3 regions of the Nonomuraea bangladeshensis genome follow, and region 1 is predicted to be linked to each of the others. Evidence: riboswitches for the same ligand, from Rfam matches in the RefSeq annotation. Region 1 holds a riboswitch; each other region holds the start of a gene.
What was found. A riboswitch is a leader RNA that binds a small molecule or an ion and turns the genes downstream of it on or off. The one in region 1 is predicted to bind S-adenosylmethionine.

Region 1 (6,098 bases):
GACCTCGAGCGGGGAGAAGAGGGGGGAACGCTCGAACTGACCGGCATTCTGACACGCGGCCGCCACCGCAATCCGACGGTTCGGTAAACAGCCCGATACGCGGAGTAGTTCCGTTCTGTGGGCTTTTCTGCTACCTCGTAGGCGAAAGTCGGGACATACCCGCAGCGCGGGAGCTCAGCACATTACGATTGGCCACGGGCCGTGCGGGTGACGGGACCGTCACCCGTCCCCTCAGAGGAGGACACCATGGGAGCACCCCTCAGCGGTGACGATGCTGCCCACGAGCCGTCCCGACAACCACTGACCGAACGCGACATCGAGCTCCTCGCCTTCGAACGCCAATGGTGGCGCTACGCGGGCGCGAAGGAGCAGGCCATCAAGGAGACCTTCGGGTTCTCCGCCACGCGCTACTACCAGATGCTGGGCGAGTTGATCGACCGTCCGGAGGCGCTTGAGCACGACCCCATGCTGGTCAAGCGGCTTCGCAGGGTGCGCGCCGAGCGGCAGCGCGACCGCGCGGCCAGAAGGCTTGGCATGCGCCCCTGACCTGCTGGGTACGGCAGGCGCGTGGAGAACATCCCTGGAATTGAAGCAATCTTGAAGGACCCCGCCGGGGCCGTGATCGGGCTCGACTTCGACGGAACCCTGTCCCCGATCGTGCCCGATCCGGCGGCCGCCGTGATCCACCCCCAGGCGCCCGCGGTGCTCGCCGAGCTCGGCGCGCACGTGGGGGCCGTGGCCATCGTGACGGGCCGGCCGCCGGCCACCGCGCTGGAGCTGGGCCCGGGGCTGGCCGACGTTCCCGGGCTGGTCATCCTCGGCCACTACGGCTTCGAACGCTGGGAGAACGGCCGGATCTCCGCGCCGCCCCCGCCGGCCGGCGTGCCACGGGCGAAGGCCGACCTGCCGCTGCTGCTCGACTCGCTCGGCGTCGAGGGCGTGACCGTCGAGGACAAGGGCCGGGCCGTCGCGGTGCACACCCGCCGCGCCCCCGACCCCGAGGGCGCGCTGGCCGCGCTGCGCGAGCCGCTGGCCGGGCTCGCCGAGCGGCACGGGCTGGTGGTCGAGCCGGGCCGCATGGTGCTGGAGCTGCGGCCGCCGGGCATGGACAAGGGGCACGCGCTCGGCCTGTTCCTGGCCGAGCGGGACGCGCGCTCGGTGCTGTTCGCCGGCGACGACCTGGGCGACCTCGCCGCCTTCGACGCCGTACGGTCCTCCGGGCTGCCCGGGGTGACCGTGTGCAGCGGCTCGGCGGAGGTGACCGCGCTGGCCGAGCGGGCCGACATCGTGGTGGACGGCCCGGACGGCGTGCTGGCGTTGCTGGCGGAGCTGGCGTCGGCGTTCAGCCGTTGACGACTGGACTGCAAGTCCGGTTCTCTAGAGTCGGGCTCATGATCAAGCGTTACCTCGCCGTCGCCGCCACCGCCGCCGTCACCCTCGCCGCCGGCGCCTTCCCCGCCCACGCCGCGCCCGCCCAGGAGCTGAAGCTGCGTGCCGGGCTCACCCTCTACATCCCGATCCAGTGGGTGGTCCACCGCTTCGGCCCGGACAACGTGCAGGTCGTGACCGGCAAGTGCGGGAAGGCCCGGGGTTGGCGGACGCCGGAGTGCGACTCCTTCTACATTCTCGGGCCGTCCTTCATCAAGTACGGCGCGGAGGGCTTCGGCCCCTACACCGGCAAGAACCCGTACTACACGGCGAGCGACGTGCAGCCGTGCCCGTTCAACGAGAAGTGGGGCGAGAGCATCGGCCCGAAGGGCTCGCGGGGGCTACGCCAGGTCGGGCCCGGCCACAAGGCCACGTACAACGCCTGGAAGTCCACCTGCACGAGCTACAGCGGCACCGCGATCAAGGCCCGTTTCACCCAGCGCGAGTGGTATCTGCCGAAGAGCAAGATCCTGGTCGTCGACCAGTGGAACACCCCCGGCCTGGCCGACACGCTCAAGCACGCCGACTGGCGGTGAGCGCGCGATCGTGGCTCAGCCGAGGGCGTCGAGCTGGGCCGCGAGCCATTTCTGGGGCGGCAGGGCGGTGGCCGCGGCGCGCAGCTTGTCGCGCCGCGCCCGCCGCTCGTCCTCCGGCATGACCAGCGCCCTGTGCAGGGCGTCGGCCGTGCCGCTGATGTCGTAGGGGTTGACCATCAGCGCGTACGGGCCCAGCTCGGCGGCCGCGCCCGCCTCGCGCGAGAGCACCAGCGCGCAGCGCGGCGACAGCACCGGGCCCTCCTTGGCCACCAGGTTCATGCCGTCGCGGATGGGGTTGACCAGCAGCACGTCGGCCATCCGGTACGCGGCCAGCGACCGCGGATAGTCGTCGTGGACGTTGAGGATGAGCGGGTCCCAGTCCTCGGTGGCGAACTCGTTCTCGATCTCCTGGGCGCAGCGCTGCACCGAGGCGGTGTACTCGCGGTATTCCGGCAGGTCGTGCCGGCTCGGGTAGGCGAAGGCCAGGTGCACCACGCGGCCGTGCCACTCGGGATGGGCGGCCAGGAACTCGCCGTAGGCCACCAGGCCGCGCACGATGTTCTTCGACAGCTCGGTGCGGTCGATGCGGACGATGAGGCGGCGGTCGCCGACCTGCTCCCTGATCGCCGTGATGTGCGACTCGACGTCGGGCTCGCCGGCCCGCTCCCACAGCGCCGCGCCGTCCACCCCCAGGCTGTGGACGCCGATCCTGGTGGTGCGGCCCTCGTGGGTGACGCTGCGGGCCGCCCGGTCGACCTCCGCCCCGAGCACCGCCTCGCAGCAGTCCATGAACGCCGCCGCCCACCGCTCGGCCAGGAACCCGGCGTGGTCGGCGCCGAGTATGCCCTCCAGGACCTCGCCGGCCACCTCGTCGGGCAGCAGCGAGAAGTACTCGGGCGGCGCCCACGGGGTGTGGCTGAAGTGCGCGATGCGCAGGTCGGGCCGCTCGGCCCTGAGCATGGCGGGGGTGAGCGTGAGGTGGTAGTCCTGCACCATCACGCGGGCGCCGTGGCCGGCCTCCTCGGCGAGGGCGAGCGCGAAGGCGCCGTTGTAGTCGCGGTAGGACTCCCACTCGCGGGCGAAGCGGATGCCGAAGCTGGGCGCGTTGGGGATGTCGTAGAGCAGGTGGTTGACGAACCACAGGGTGGAGTTGGCCACGGCGTTGTAGGCGCGGTGGAACGTGGTCGCGGGGATGTCGAGCATGCGCAGCGGCCCGGTGTCGTAGCCGGCCTGGTCGAGCCGGCCGCCGGGGGACAGGCGCACGGCGCCGCGGTCGTCGTCGGACAGCGCCGCGCAGACCCACAGGACCCCGTCGTCCTTGGCGACCCCGGACAACCCGGAGACGAGACCGCCGCCGCCCCGTCTCATGATGAGAACACCGTCGTCGGAGACGGTGAAGGAGACCGGCCCTCTGTTGGAGGCCACGAGGACGCTGTTCATCGAAGCTCCTTCCGATCATAGGATCGCAGCTATGGCGCTTGATGAGCTAACCGAGGAACTCGCCCGATCCGCCGCCGCTGGAGATCATCGCGCGCTCGGCGAGTTGCTGGCCAGGATCGAGCCGGATGTGATGCGCCACTGCTCCCGGATTCTTCCGTACCACCAGGATGCCGAGGAGGCGTCGCAGGACACCCTGCTCGCGGTGGCGCGCAACATCGGCCGCTTCGAGGGGCGGGCCAGGTTCAGCACCTGGCTGCACATCGTGACGGCCAACTGCGCGCGCACCACCTACCGGTCGCTGAAGCGCAGGGCGGCCGAGCAGACCTCCGACGAGCTGCCGACGCAGAAGCCCGACGCGCGGCGGGTCAGCGTGATCGCCGGCTCGCGGCTCGACCTGCTCGACGCGATGGAGGCGCTGGAGGCCGACAAGCCCGATCTCGCGCAGGCGCTGGTCCTGCGCGACATCGTGCAGCTCGACTACAACGAGGTGGCCGAGCAGCTCGGCATCCCGCTGGGCACCGCGAAGTCGCGCATCCACCAGGCGCGCAAGTACGTCCAGGCGGCGCTGGGTGACGACTATCGGTGAGACGCCCCGTCTCATTCTTTGAGACAGGTGGTCGTTCCCGCCGCTTCGGCGGGTAGAGTCGTGTGCAACAACTTCATACAGCTCATCCAGAGGGGTGGAGGGACCGGCCCTGCGAAGCCCCGGCAACCCTCCCGGCTTTCGACTCGCGACCTGGCGAGGCCGACCGGGACAAGGTGCCAATTCCGGTTCGCGGTCAAGGTGGCCGTGGGCGAAGATGAGGGAAGGCCTCGCTTCATGTCGCACGACTTTGGTCCTGCCGTCGCTCTGTCCTGCCGCGAGTGCGGCGCCCGTTACCCGCTCGGGCCGAGCTTCGCGTGCCTGGAGTGTTTCGGGCCGCTCGAAGCGGCCTACGAGTTCGGCCGGGTGACCCGCGAGGACATCGCCGCGGGCCCGGCCAACATCTGGCGCTACCGCTCGCTGCTCCCGGTCCCCGTCGACGTCGCGAGCAAGCCCAACATGAACCCCGGCTGGACGAAGCTGGTCAGGGCGGGCAACCTCGGGCGGGCGCTCGGCATCAAGTCCCTGCACGTCAAGGACGACTCCGGCAACCCCACCCACTCCTTCAAGGACCGGGTGGTCGCCATCGCCGTCGAGGCGGCGCGCAGCTTCGGCTTCCACACGCTCTCCTGCTCCTCCACCGGCAACCTCGCGGGCGCGGTGACCGCCGCAGCGGCGCGGGCCGGGCTCGACGCCTGCGTGTTCATCCCGGCCGACCTCGAAGAGGCGAAGATCGCCATGGCCCGGGTGTTCGGCGGCAAGCTGATCGGCATCGACGGCACCTACGACGAGGTCAACCGGTTCTGCTCCGAGCTGATCGGCGACCCGCTGGGCGACAAGTGGGGGTTCGTCAACGTCAACCTGCGGCCCTACTACGCCGAGGGCTCCAAGACGCTCGCGTACGAGATCGCCGAGCAGCTCGGCTGGCGGCTGCCTGAGCAGATCGTCATCCCGATCGCCTCGGGCTCGCAGCTCACCAAGATCGACAAGGGCTTCAAGGAGCTCATCGCCCTGGGCCTGGTCGAGGACACCCCCTACAAGGTCTTCGGGGCGCAGGCCGCCGGGTGCTCGCCGGTGTCGGCGGCCTACAAGGCGGGGCACGACGTCGTCCAGCCGGTCAAGCCCAACACCATCGCGAAGTCGCTGGCGATCGGCAACCCGGCCGACGGCCCGTACGTGCTGGACATCGCCCGGCGCACCGGCGGGGCCGTCGAGGACGTCACCGACGCCGAGGTCGTGGCCGCGATCAAGCTGCTGGCCTCGACCGAGGGCATCTTCGCCGAGACCGCGGGCGGCGTCACCGTGGGCGTGCTCAAGAAGCTCGTCGAGACGGGGCGGCTCGACCCCGAGGCGGAGACCGTGGTCCTCAACACCGGCGACGGCCTGAAGACGCTGGACGCCATCGCCGGCGAGTCGTCGCGGCCCACCGCCGTGATCAAGCCGTCTCTCGACGCGTTCCGCGCGGCTGTCTGACAACCAGGAAAGGCGAGATAACCATGAGCGTTACTGTTCGGATTCCCACCATTCTGCGCACCTACACCGGCGGAAACGCGGAAGTGAGTGGCGAAGGCGCGACTCTTCGTGACGTGCTCGCCAAGCTCGATGCCGACTACCCGGGCATCGGCGCGAGAATTCTGGATGAATCGGGCAAGATTCGGCGTTTTGTCAACGTTTACGTTGGGGAAGAGGACGTCCGTTTCGCCGAGGGCCTGGACACCGCCGTCCCTCAGGGCGCGCAGATCTCCATCATCCCGGCGGTCGCCGGCGGCTGAGTGCCCGTACGACTCCACGGAAGGCGCCCCAAGCGGGCGCCTTCTGCTTTTCGGGCCTATTCAAACGTTGAAGTACCCGCACTGCGAACAAATGCGTCTTTCGTGGATTGACTCTGTTGCCAAACCCCTTGCCACAGGTATGGTCGAGGCGATCGTCTGGCTGTTTTGTCGTTAAGTCGGACGATTACGGGTCTCGCGGTGGAATGGGCGAGATCTGTAGCCCCAGTAAGAGGAGTCGGAAGTGGCGCAGGGCACCGTCAAGTGGTTCAACGCGGACAAGGGCTACGGCTTCATCGCGGTAGACGGTGGTAAGGATGTATTCGTCCATTACTCCGCGAT
Region 2 (6,098 bases), on a different contig from region 1:
ACGGCGGCTCTCCTCCCAGTCGGCGGGCAGGAGGTCGGGGTCCCAGGCGTCCGCCAGCCGGTTGAGCGGCTCCAGGCCCGCCAGGGTGAGGGCCACGGTGAGGATCACCAGGATCAGGGCGGCGGCGGTGAGGCCGAAGGCGAACCATCCGCGGGGCCACGACAGGGCGGCCGCGACGATCAGCGCCGCGATGCCGGCCAGCAGCAGCGGCGGCATGGCGCGGCCGTAGTCGACGTTGAGCGCCTGCCAGTACCGGACGTAGGCAGGTCCCGGCAGGCGGGCCACGGACGGGGCGAGGAGGACGAAGACGACGCCGCCCGCGTACAGGCCGATCAGCAGCAGCGCGACCATCCTGGCCGCGGTCAGCACCAAGGACATCGCATCTCCGGGAGTTGGGTATAGACAGACGCTTTCATTGGAAGGGCTTCTAGTCAATATGGTTCTGGGAGTATGGCTGGCGATGACTGAGCGGAAGAAGCGCCGTCCCTACTCCAGCGCTCTGCGACAGGAGCAGGCCGAGGCCACGCGGCAGAGGATCGCGGGCGCGGCGCGGGAACTCATGATCAGGAAGGGCTACGCGGACACGACCATGGCCGAGGTCGCCCGCGAGGCGGGGGTGGCGCTCCAGACGCTGTACACGTCCTCCCCCGGCGGCAAGCCCGCCCTGGCCAAGCTCGTCTACGACATCACGCTGGCCGGCGACGCCCGGCCCCTGCCGCAGAGCGACCGCCCCGAGGTCCAGGCGATCATCGACGAACCCGACCCCGCACGCAAGCTGGCCCGGTACGCCGCCATGGCCACCGGGATCCTCCGGCGCATCCAGCCCGTGCACCGCGTCCTGCGCGCGGCCGCCGCCGCTTCCCCGTCCGACGCGGGGCTCCAGGAGGTCCTGGCCGACATCGAACGTGAGCGGCTGAAGGGCAGCCACGGGCCGGCCCACCATCTGCACGCGCTCGGGGCCCTGCGGCCGGGCCTCACTCCTGCCAGGGCGGCCGAGCAGATCTACGTCCTCACCTCGACGGAGAACTTCGAGAAGCTGACCGAGGTCTGCGGGTGGAGCGAGGCCGAGTACGAGGAATGGCTGGCCGGGATCCTCGCGGCCACCCTCCTCCAGGCTTGACGCTGCCGGCGGTCGTTGGGAAGGATCGGTCTTCGACGATCATCCAGAGGATCTGAGGGGCCTGGCCCTGTGACGGTCCGGCAACCTGCCCAGCTCGGGCAAGGTGCCAACGCCAGGAACGATGAGGAAGGTCTGATGAGCGTTCAGCTCGACGTTCCCGTGCTCGCCGGTTCCCTGGTACGGCTGGAGCCGTTGACTATGGAACACGCGGCCGACCTGGCGGAGGCCGCCGAGGAGGACAGGGCGTCCTACGGGTTCACGCTGGTTCCCCGAGGGTCCGGGATGCGGGGGTATGTCGCGGCGCAGTTGGCCAGGGACGGGCTGACGCCGTTCGCCCAGATCCGCGTAGGTGACGGGAAAGCCGTGGGGTGCACCGCGTTCTGGGACCCGCGGCCGTGGCCGGACCGGCCGGACTCCCTACGGGCGATCGAGATCGGCTTCACCTGGCTCGCGGCGTCGGCGCAGGGCACCGGGATCAACGCCGAGGCGAAGCTGCTGCTGCTGGCGTACGCGTTCGAGAGCATCGGCGTCGCGCGGGTCGATCTGAAGACCGACGCCCGCAACCACCGGTGCCGACGTGCGCTGGAGCAGCTCGGCATCGGCTTCGAGGGGGTCCTTCGCAACTGGTCGATGTCGTGGGCGCCCGGCGAGGAGGGGATGCTGCGGGACTCGGCGATGTTCGCGGTGGTCTCGTCCGACTGGCCGGCCGTCCGGCGGACGCTCATGACCCGGCTGGCCTCGGCGTCGGCGCCTGGCCCGGGCCGAAGCGGTGGCGGTACTGCAGGGGGGTGAGGCCGATCCTGCGGCGCATCAGCGCGCGAAGGTTCGCGGCCGTGCCCAGGCCGGTGTGCCGGGCGACCGTCTCGAAGCGGGACTCGCCGCGTTCGATCAGCCGGCAGGCCAGGGCGAGGCGTTCCCCGGTCAGCCAGGCCAGCGGGGTGGTGCCCAGTTGCGCCTGGAAGCGGCGGTGCAGGGTGGCCGCGCTGACCGAGGCGCGGGCCGCGAGGTCGGACACCGTGAGCGGGGCGTCCAGGTGCTCCTGGGCCCAGGCGAGTACGGGCGCCAGGGACTCGTCAGGCACCTCGGGCACCGGCCGCTCCACGAACTGCCGCTGCCCGCCGTCGCGGTGGGCGGCGAAGACCAGCCGCCGGCTCACCGAGTTGGCGACCTCCGCGCCGTGGTCGCGGCGGACGATGTGCAGGCCGAGGTCGAGCGCGGCCGCGCTGCCCGCGGCGGTGAGGATGTCGCCGTCGTCCACGAACAGCACGTCCGTCTCAAGGCGGACGGAAGGGAAGCGGGCGCGGAAGGAGTCCGCCCACTGCCAGTGCGCGGTGGCCCGGCGCCCGTCGAGCACCCCGGCCTCGGCCAGGGTGAAGGCGCCGCTGCAGAAGCCGACCAGGCGGGCGCCACGCGCGTGCGCCCGGCGGACGGCGTCGAGCACGGCGGTTCTTCTGGGCACCTCGACATCGGGACGGTTCGGGACGATCAGGGTGTCCGCCGCGTCGGCCGCCTCCAGGCCGGCGACGCCCGTGAGGGTGAAGAACCCGTCCCGCATCAGGGTGCGCGGCTCGGGGGAGCACAGGCGGAAGTCGTACAGGTCGCGGCCGAGCTCGGGCCGACGGAGGCCGAAGACCTCGGTCGCGCAGCCCAGCTCGAAGGGGTTGGAGTTCTCGTCCACGATCACGACGACCCGGTGCGCGTCCGAGGCGGTGTGCGAGGATTCTTGCGGCATGTGCTATTCCTAGCACTCACGCCGGGCGGGTCCGGTGGGTCAGGATGCACTCGTGAACCTCGAACCCATCGCACTCAGCCAGGCCCTGGCCTCCTTCGACGCCCTGTGGAGCCCTCGGATCGTCACGCGGGTCAACGACTACGACGTACGCGTCGCGAAGGTCGAGGGCGAGCACGTCTGGCACGTCCACAACGACACCGACGAGTTCTTCCTGGTGCTCGACGGGGAGCTGGACATCGCGCTGCGCGAGCCCGGCGGGGAGCGTACGGTCCGGCTGCCCACGGGCTCGGTGTTCACCGTCCCGCGCGGCACGGAGCACCGGCCGTCCGCGCCCGCCGGGGCGGCGATCCTCATGTTCGAGCCCACCGGGACGTCGTCGGTCGGCGACCGCCACGCCGAGATCCCCGATCACGTCGACGCGACGACGGGTCGCCCGCTCGGTTTCTAGGGGAGCTGTGCGAGCGACATGCTGTTGCCGTCGGGGTCGAGGATCTCGACGTGGCGCACCCCGTTGGGGTAGGTCTCCACCGGTTCGTGCTCGATGCCGTGCGCGGCCAGGCGGGCCAGGATGTCATCGAGGTCGGTCACGCCGAACGTGATCATGGCGCCTCCGACGCGGGCGGCCCGGACGGGCCGGTCGTCGATGACGAGCCAGGCGTTCTCGCCGGTCTGCCACAGGTGTTCCTCGCCGATGATCTCGTCCGCCGGCCGGCCGAAGAAGGCTTCGTACCACTTCAGGGAGATTGTCCGGTCACGTACGCACACCACGCTGTGCAGGTCCACGGGATCGCTCCTCCTCATGAGTTCGGTCGTCTCATGAGGAAGACCACGCCCGGGCCCGGGAGTCATCGGAGGGAGTCGATGAACGCCTCGGCCTCCGCCTGGCTCATGTCCTCGGTGGTTCGTACGAGAAAGACGGCCTCCTTCCGGCTCCCGGCCGCGATCAGCGCACGAACCTGAGCGGAGAGGTCACCCTGGTCGAAGACCGGGAACCCCGGCAGGACCCCGCCGTCCCGCAGCACGTTCGCGACCTCCACGGCCGTGCGGCGGGACACCTGGGACTCCTTGCGGACCAGCTTCACGGCGTCGCGGAACCTGCCCGCCTCAATGAGGTCGTGGGCGCGCACCTGCACGCCGACAGGGGTGATGTGGTCCAGGCCGATGTAGATCTGCGCCACCTTGCGCCGCGCCGCCCACCTACTGATCCCCGTCCCGACGATCATCAGTAACAGGATGAGGAGCAGCGACTCCTCCGTGTCCAAGCCGAACATGCGGGGAGCGTAGCGAGAGGTACCGACATTCAGAAGGACAGGCTGCAGCTCACCTTCGTGCCGGTGCTGAACCACGTGACCGGCACGTAGTAGACGTAGAAGTGGTGGGTCCGGGTGCCGTGGCCTCCCTTGCTGATGGTCGAGGTGTACTGGTACTCCCACTCGTACGTCCCGTTGCCCTGGCTCTCGGGGACGCACCGGGGCGGCGGGATGGCAGCGGGCGGGATCGGGTTCGCGGCGGCGGGGCTGGCGGGCGCGACCAGGGCGAGGCCGGCGGCGGCCAGCGTCGGGACCAGCAGAGCGATCTTTTTCATGTGGTCAAGGCTCGCGGACCGAGGGTGCCGGGACCAGGACACGGGCAGGGCATTGACCGGTCATCGGAGTGCGGCGCGGGAGCGGGCGATCTGGTCGCGGGTGCGGGCGGACCAGAGGTGCTCGTTGAGCGGGTCGAGCCGGTCGAGGCAGGCGGTGAAGTGGGCCAGCGCCACCCGTTCGTCGCCGCGCCACCGGCTGATCTCGCCCAACGTGTACGAGATCAGCGCCTGCCCCCGCGTGTCCCCCGCGTTCACGAACATCCGCGCGCACCGGGCGAGCATGCCGATGGCGGTGTCGTGGCGGCCCAGCGCGGCCTCGGCCTGGGCCAGCCGGTGCAGCGACAGCCGTTCGCCGGTCTCCCATCGCAGCTCGCGGCAGAGGTCCAGGCTGGCCCGGTAGTGGCCGATCGCCTCCTCGACGCGGCCCGTCTCGTAGCAGGCGATCCCGAGGGCGCGCAGGAAACGGGCCCGATGGAGGGAGCTGTGGCCGTCGAGGTGGGCGAGGGCCAGGCGGCAGGTCGCTCCGACGGCGTCGTGCCGGCGCAGGTAGAACTGGATGCCGGCGATCTCGGTCCACGCGCTCAGCAGGCCGTGCGCGTCGCCCAGCTCCTGGAACCGTTCGGCGGCCAGCGTGGCGGCGGTGAGCGCGGAGCCCAGGTCGTGTTCCAGGGTGGCGGCGACCCCGAGCAGCGCGTACGCCGCCGCGTGCCGGTCCCCCGCCCGCGAGCTGCGGCCGAGCAGGTGGCGGAACTCGTCCGCGACCGTGCCGGCGCGCCGGCGATCGACCTCGGCGTCGGCGCTCACCAGCCGCAGGCGCGTCTCGGTGACGGTGTCCCCCGCCGTCGCGGCGGCGTGGGCGACCGTGCCCACCATCCGTACGACGTCGTCGTGGAAGCCGCGCACGACGAGGAACGGCGCCAGCGCGTACGCGAGACCGGCCGCCTCCCGTACCAGCCCGGCTCGGGCGGCGGCCTCGGCCACGGCGACGAGCACGCCGCGCTCGGCCGCCAGCCAGGCGCCGCCTTCCGGGCAGGGCGGCGTCCTCTCCGGCAGATCCAGCGGCGGCGGGGCGAAGGCGAGGGGCAGCTCGGAGGCGGCGCCGGCGGCGCGGGCGCGGGCCTCGGCGGCGACCCGGCGCAGCGCGGCCGTCCGGTGTTCACCGCTCTCCTCGGCGTGGAACAGCTCGCCCGCGAAGCCGCGCAGCAGGTCGTGCATGCGGTAGCGGGGCTGGGCGGCGGCGTCGGCCGCGCCGGCGGTGATCAGGCCGGCGACGGCCAGCTCCTCCAGGGAGCCGTCCACGTCGTACGGGCTCGCCCCCGCCAGCGCCGCCACCGTCCAGGCCGCCACGCCGTCGGCGGCCACCGACCCGAGCAGCCGGAACGCGTGCCGCGCGGGCGGAGACAGGGTCGCGTAGCTCGCCTCGAACGTGGCGCGGACGTCCAGATGGCCCGCGCGCAACTCGTTCAGCGCCGAAGCGTCCGCGAGGCGGCGTGCCAGCTCGGCCAGGGGCCAGGCCGGGCGGGTGGCGAGGCGCGCCCCGGCGATGCGCAGGGCGAGCGGCAGCCGCCCGCAGGCGTCGAGTATCGCCTGCGCCGCCTCCGGGTCGCTCGCCACCCGGTCCGCCCCGGCCACGCCCGCGAGCAGGGCGCGGGCGCCGGCCG
Region 3 (6,098 bases), on a different contig from region 1:
GCCACGGCCGGGTGGTCGACCTGCTGGCCGGGCTCGACCGGCAGGGCGTGCGGCCGCGGCCCGACCTGACCTTGCAGAGGCCCGATTGAGGCCCACGCACCCCGGCCACCTGGTCGGCATCCTCGTCGTTCTCGCACTGCTCACCTGGGCGCTGCTGCACCGGTTCTACGGCGACATCGCGTGGCTCCTGCCGTGGACCGCGATCCCGACCCTGCTGCTGCTGGCGCTCGGCGAGGGCTACAGCGGCTGGATCACCAAGGCCAGGATCGCCCGCAAGCCGGGCACCAAGCCGGTGGAGCCGCTGGCCGTGGCCCGGCTGGCGGCGCTGGCCAAGGCGTCGGCGTACGCGGGGGCGGCCTTCGGCGGCGGGTTCGCCGGCTTCGCGCTGCACACGGTGGGCATCCTCGACCGCGAGACGCCGCGCTCGGAGTTCTTCATCGCCACGGGGTCGTTCGCGGCGTGCGTGGTGCTGGTGGTCGCGGCGCTCTACCTGGAGCACGCCTGCCGGGTGCCGAAGGACCCGGAGGATCAGAAGCCCCGGTAGCGCCAGTCGCCGTCCTGCTCGTCCGGCAGGCCGGCGCCGGGCGCGCGCCGGGCGTCGGCCCGTCCCGGGTTTGAGCGCTATTTGTCGATGTCCCCCACGACGAAGAACATCGAGCCGAGGATGGCGACCATGTCGGCCACCAGGTGTCCTGGCAGCATCTCGCGCAGCACCTGGACGTTGTTGTACGAGGCCGAGCGCAGCTTGAGCCGCCACGGCGTCTTGTCGCCTTTGGAGACCAGGTAGTAGCCGTTGATGCCGAGCGGGTTCTCGGTCCACGCGTACGTGTGCCCCTCCGGCACCTTCAGCACCTTCGGCAGCCGCTGGTTGATTGGCCCGGGCGGCAGCGAGCGCAGCCGTTCGACGCACATGTCGGCCAGGTCGAGCGAGACCTTGACCTGCTCGAACAGGACCTCGAAGCGGGCCTGGCAGTCGCCGGCGTCGCGGGTGACGACCTTGACGGGCAGCTCGGGGTAGGCGAGGTAGGGGTCGTCGCGGCGCAGGTCGAGGTCGACGCCGGAGGCACGGGCGATGGGGCCGCTGACGCCGTACTGCATGACCTGCTCGCGGGTCAGCACGCCGACGCCCTTGGTGCGGGCGACGAAGATGTCGTTGTGCAGGATGAGGTCCTCGATGACCGGCACCCGGCGGCGGGTCTCGGCGACGGCCTCCGACACCCGGTCCAGCCAGCCCAGCGGCAGGTCCTCCTTGAGGCCGCCGACCCGGTTGAACATGTAGTGCATGCGTCCGCCGGAGATCTCCTCCATGACGGCCTGGATGCGCTCGCGCTCGTTGAAGGAGTAGAAGATCGGCGTCATCGCGCCCAGCTCCAGCGGGTAGGAGCCGAGGAACATGAGGTGGCTCAGCACCCGGTTGAGCTCGGCCAGCAGGGTGCGCGCCCACACGGCCCGCACCGGCGGCTCCATGCCGAGGAGGCGTTCGGCGGCGAGCACCACGCCCAGCTCGTTGGCGAACCCGGCCAGCCAGTCGTGCCGGTTGGCCAGCATGATGATCTGGCGGTAGTCGCGGACCTCGAACAGCTTCTCCGCGCCCCGGTGCATGTAGCCGATGATCGGCTCGGCGGTGGCGATGCGCTCGCCGTCGAGCGTGAGCCGGAGGCGGAGGACGCCGTGCGTCGAGGGGTGCTGGGGGCCGATGTTGAGGATCATGTCCTCGGTGGCCAGCTCCTTCGCGCCCGCGCCCATCCCGACCACACGTTCCGTCATACGGCCATGCTCCCACCGTCCATGGAGGTGAGCCAGCGCGGGGCACGGTCGTTGGTCAAGGATCGGTACGGATTCGCCGCACCTGCGGGGACTTGGGGTGGTCGTGGGGAGAAGACGGGAGACGGGGGGAGAAGCACCATGAAGAGAGTTGTGTTCGATGTGGCGGCCCTGATCGCCCGGGTGGTCACCGGTGTGATCTTCGTGGCGCACGGCTTGCAGAAGTGGCAGGGCGGTCTCGGCGCGACGACGCAGATGTTCGGCGGGATGGGGATCCCGCTGCCCGGCGCGGCCGCCGGCTTCGCCACCGTGGTCGAGACCGTCGGCGGCGTCTTCCTCATTCTCGGGCTGCTGGTGCGGCCGGTGGCGTTGCTGCTGCTGATCGACATGATCGGCGCGATCGTCTTCGTGCACGGGAACAGGGGCGTCCTGGTGGGCGAGGGCGGATGGGAGCTGGCGGGCGCGCTCGGCGCGCTGTGCCTGCTGTTCCTGGCGCTCGGCGGCGGCCGGATCGGGCTGGACGGGCTGTTCGGCGCGATCTTCCGGCGCCGCGCGCGGCAGCGGGTCGCCGAGGACGAGCTGATCGAGCACCGGCGCGGCCCGGCCATGGGTCCGGGCCCGTCCAACGTCAACGTCAGACCCGGCGGCGCGGAGGGCGCCTACCAGCCGGGCGCCGGGGGGCCGATGACGCCCGCGGAGCCGGGGATGCCCGCCGAGCGGCCGGAGCCCCCCCGGCAGCCGGCCGCGCCGCGCACCCACGCGGGCGGCCTCGACGACGCGGACATGCGCGACATCGACGCCCTGGTCTCCGAGGACCAGCCGGAGCACCGCAAGCCGCCGAACCGCTGACCGGGCGCCCGGGTCGCCCGCGGTCAGCGGGAGACGATGGCGCGCAGAGCCTCGATGAGCCGGTCCACGTGCTCCTGCGTGGTCCCGATGCCGATGGAGGCCCGTACGGCCGAGGCCGTGCCGTCCTCGCACCCGCCGTCGGCCGTGCCCAGCAGGTGCCGGACGAACGGGTGCGCGCAGAACTTGCCGTCGCGCACCCCGATGCCGTACTCGCCGGACAGCGCCTCGGCCACCTCCCGCGCCGTGTGCCCGTCCACGGTGAACGACACGATGCCCACGCGCGGGTGGTCGTCACCCCACAGGGCCAGCTCGCGTACGCCCTCGATGGTGGCGAGCCCGGCCCGCAGCCGCGCGAGCAGCCGCTCCTCCTCGCGCACCAGCGCGGTCCAGCCGGTGGCGCTGAGCGCGTCGCAGGCCGCGGCGAGCGCGATCGCGCCGAGCACGTTGGGGGTGCCCGCCTCGTGGCGCGGCTCGGGGTCCTCGTGCCACTCGGCCTCCTCGCCCACCGCGCGCACCGCGCCGCCGCCCTTCAGGTACGGCTCCCCGCCCGCCAGCCAGTCCCCGCGTCCCACCAGCGCCCCCGCGCCGAACGGCGCGTACAGCTTGTGCCCGGAGAAGGCCACGTAGTCGAGGTCCAGGGCGGTCAGGTTGAGCCGCCGGTGCGGCACGAGCTGCGCGGCGTCCACCAGGATGCGCGCCCCGTGGCGGTGCGCGATGTGCGCCAGCGCGGCGATCGGCCACAGCTCGCCGGTGACGTTGGAGGCGGCGGTGACGACGAGCAGCTTGGGCCCGTCGATGGCGGCCAGCGCCTCGTCGGCGGCCCGTACGGCCTCGCCGGGGAAGGCGGGCGGGGCCAGCCGGACGGCCTCGCCCCAGGGCAGGAGCGAGGCGTGGTGCTCGGTGTCGAAGACCACGACGGTGGTGCCGGCGGGCAGGCAGCGGGACAGCAGGTTGGTGGCGTCGGTGGTGTTGCGGGTGAAGATCACGGCGTCGGAGGGGCGGGCGCCGACGAACGCCCGTACGGTGTGGCGGGCCTGCTCGTACCTGGCGGTGGTGAGCTGGGAGGCGTAGCCGGCGCCGCGGTGGACGCTGGAGTAGGCCGGGAGCGCGGCGGCGACGGCGGCGCTGACCGGCTCGAGACAGGGCGCGCTGGCGGCGTAGTCGAGGTTGGCGTACCGGACGAGGCGGCCGCCCTTGACCGGCACCTCCAGGTCGGCCCCGACCACGGCGGGGATGGGCCGGGCGCTCTCCGGCGCGGCGGCGGCGGGGGCCTCGGCGGGGGCGGCGGCGTCGTTGAAGATCGTCAGCGTGGGCACAGCACTGCTCCTCGGGTCATCGGACCCCAGGAAACGGCCTCGGAGCCCGCGCTTGCCCGCCACACCTCGTGACGGACCAGGTCTTCACCCGGGGCACCCCGCCGCGGACGCGAGGGTTGCCGGCCAGCTAGCCGGGGCTTGTCGCTGGCACTCATGACCTACGCCCGCACTATAACCGACACCCCGCGGCCGGACGCAAGCCCGTGAACTTATGCGGCGGGTAATGCGTTGTGCCCGAAAAGTTCTCGGCCCGCGTGTCACGGAGGTATGCAGATGTTGGACTGGGTCGCCGATCCCCAAATCTGGATCGGCTTCTTCACCCTCGTCACCCTGGAGATCGTCCTGGGGATCGACAACATCATCTTCATCTCCATCCTGGCCGGGAAGCTGCCGCCCGAGCAGCGCGACAGGGCCCGGGTGCTCGGTCTGGCCGCGGCCCTGGTCAGCCGGCTGCTCCTGCTGCTCGGCCTGTCGTGGGTGGTGCAGCTCACCGAGCCGCTGTTCACGGTGCTCGGGCACGAGATCTCGGGGCGCGACCTCATCCTGCTGCTGGGAGGGCTCTTCCTGCTCGGCAAGAGCGTCACCGAGATCGGTCACACCATGGACGGCCCGGCGGGCAAGGACGGCAAGAACGCCGCCGCCGTCTCGTTCACGTCGGTGATCGTGCAGATCATGGTCCTGGACGTGGTCTTCTCGCTGGACTCGGTCATCACCGCGGTCGGCATGGTGGACGAGCTCGGCGTGATGATCGCGGCGGTCGTGGTGGCGGTGCTGGTGATGTTGTTCGCCTCGGGGCCGATCAGCCGTTTCGTGGACCAGCACCCGAGCGTCAAGATGCTGGCGCTGGCGTTCCTGGTGCTGATCGGCGTGGTGCTCGTGGCCGAGGGGCTGGACCAGCACATCCCGAAGGGCTACATCTACTTCGCGATGGCGTTCTCGGTGGTCGTGGAGCTGCTGAACATCCGGGTGCGCAGCAAGAACGCCAGGCAGCGGCAGGTGGAGGCTGCCGAGCAGGAGGGGGAGCCTCCTAAGATGCAATAGTGCGCTTTGACCCCTGGAATCCGGATTTCGTAGCCCACCCGTACCCGGTCTACGACGAGCTGCGGCGCGAGCGGCCCGTCTGCTACTACGAGCCCACGAACCAGTGGCTCGTCTCCCGCCACGCGGACGTCAACGCCCTGCTCAGGGACCGCCGCCTGGGCCGGTCGTACCTGCACGTGGCCACGCACGAGGAGTTCGGCAGGCAGCAGGAGCCGGAGTTCCAGGAGCCGTTCTGGCGGGTGATCAGGGCGGGCATGCTGGACGTCGAGCCGCCGGTGCACACGAGGCTGCGCCGGCTGGTGTCGAAGGCGTTCACGCCGCGCATGGTCGAGTCCCTGCGCCCGCGCGTGCGGGCCATCGCGGGCGGCCTCGCGGACGCGTTCGTGGCGAAGGGCGGGGGCGACCTGCTCGCCGAGGTCGCCGAGCCGCTGCCGGTCACGGTGATCGCGGAGATGCTCGGCATCCCCGAGGCCGACCGCCACCTGCTGCGCCCCTGGTCGGCCGACATCTGCGGCATGTACGAGCTCAACCCGGCCGTCGAGGCGCAGCACACCGCCGTCCGCGCGGCCACGGAGTTCGCCGCCTACCTCAGGGACCTGGCCCGCGCCCGCCGCGCCGCCCCCGGCGACGACCTGATCAGCGCGCTCGCCCAGATCCCCGAGCTGACCGAGGACGAGCTGATCGGCACCTGCGTGCTGCTGCTCAACGCCGGCCACGAGGCCACCGTGAACGTCACCGGCAACGGCTGGTGGTCGCTGTTCAGGAACCCGGAGGAGCTGGCCCGGCTGCGCGCCGACCGCTCGCTGCTGCCCACCGCCGTCGAGGAGCTGCTGCGCTGGGACACGCCGCTGCAGATGTTCGAGCGGTGGGTGCTGGAGGACATCGAGGTCCACGGGGTGGAGATCCCGCGCGGGGCCGAGGTGGCGCTGCTGTTCGGCTCGGCCAACCGGGACCCGGCCGTGTTCGAGGACCCGGACCGGCTGGACGTGGGCCGGGCCGACAACCCGCACATCTCCTTCGGCGCCGGCATCCACTTCTGCCTGGGGGCGCCGCTGGCCCGCATCGAGCTGATCGAGTCGTTCGGGGCGCTGCTGGACCGTACGGCGAGCCTGGAGCTGCGCGAGGAGC

Region 2: it holds a riboswitch for S-adenosylmethionine, as region 1 does, so the genes downstream of both, ABD292_RS32360 (GNAT family N-acetyltransferase) here and thrC (threonine synthase) in region 1, are expected to answer to the same signal.
Region 3: it holds a riboswitch for S-adenosylmethionine, as region 1 does, so the genes downstream of both, ABD292_RS31215 (aminotransferase class V-fold PLP-dependent enzyme) here and thrC (threonine synthase) in region 1, are expected to answer to the same signal.

What each region holds. Positions count from the first base shown of each region.
Region 1 covers NZ_BAAAMV010000027.1:24,864-30,961, forward strand. The annotation lists gene ABD292_RS48290 (DUF3263 domain-containing protein) at 247-546, shown strand; gene otsB (trehalose-phosphatase) at 598-1,353, shown strand; gene ABD292_RS48300 (hypothetical protein) at 1,392-1,964, shown strand; gene ABD292_RS48305 (alpha,alpha-trehalose-phosphate synthase (UDP-forming)) at 1,980-3,404, opposite strand; gene ABD292_RS48310 (RNA polymerase sigma factor) at 3,436-3,990, shown strand; SAM riboswitch class I at 4,070-4,211, shown strand; gene thrC (threonine synthase) at 4,225-5,460, shown strand; gene ABD292_RS48320 (MoaD/ThiS family protein) at 5,484-5,759, shown strand; gene ABD292_RS48325 (cold-shock protein) at 6,001-6,098, shown strand, end outside.
Region 2 covers NZ_BAAAMV010000009.1:620,696-626,793, forward strand. The annotation lists gene ABD292_RS32350 (anthrone oxygenase family protein) at 1-378, opposite strand, end outside; gene ABD292_RS32355 (TetR/AcrR family transcriptional regulator) at 461-1,120, shown strand; SAM riboswitch class I at 1,157-1,262, shown strand; gene ABD292_RS32360 (GNAT family N-acetyltransferase) at 1,256-1,912, shown strand; gene ABD292_RS32365 (GlxA family transcriptional regulator) at 1,842-2,852, opposite strand; gene ABD292_RS32370 (cupin domain-containing protein) at 2,905-3,300, shown strand; gene ABD292_RS32375 (VOC family protein) at 3,297-3,635, opposite strand; gene ABD292_RS32380 (hypothetical protein) at 3,698-4,123, opposite strand; gene ABD292_RS32385 (hypothetical protein) at 4,153-4,437, opposite strand; gene ABD292_RS32390 (AfsR/SARP family transcriptional regulator) at 4,498-6,098, opposite strand, start outside.
Region 3 covers NZ_BAAAMV010000009.1:407,599-413,696, reverse strand. The annotation lists gene folK (2-amino-4-hydroxy-6-hydroxymethyldihydropteridine diphosphokinase) at 1-89, shown strand, start outside; gene ABD292_RS31230 (DUF3180 domain-containing protein) at 86-544, shown strand; gene ABD292_RS31225 (NADH-quinone oxidoreductase subunit D) at 622-1,767, opposite strand; gene ABD292_RS31220 (DoxX family protein) at 1,906-2,613, shown strand; gene ABD292_RS31215 (aminotransferase class V-fold PLP-dependent enzyme) at 2,637-3,929, opposite strand; SAM riboswitch class IV at 3,973-4,088, opposite strand; gene ABD292_RS31210 (TerC family protein) at 4,203-4,970, shown strand; gene ABD292_RS31205 (cytochrome P450) at 4,970-6,098, shown strand, end outside.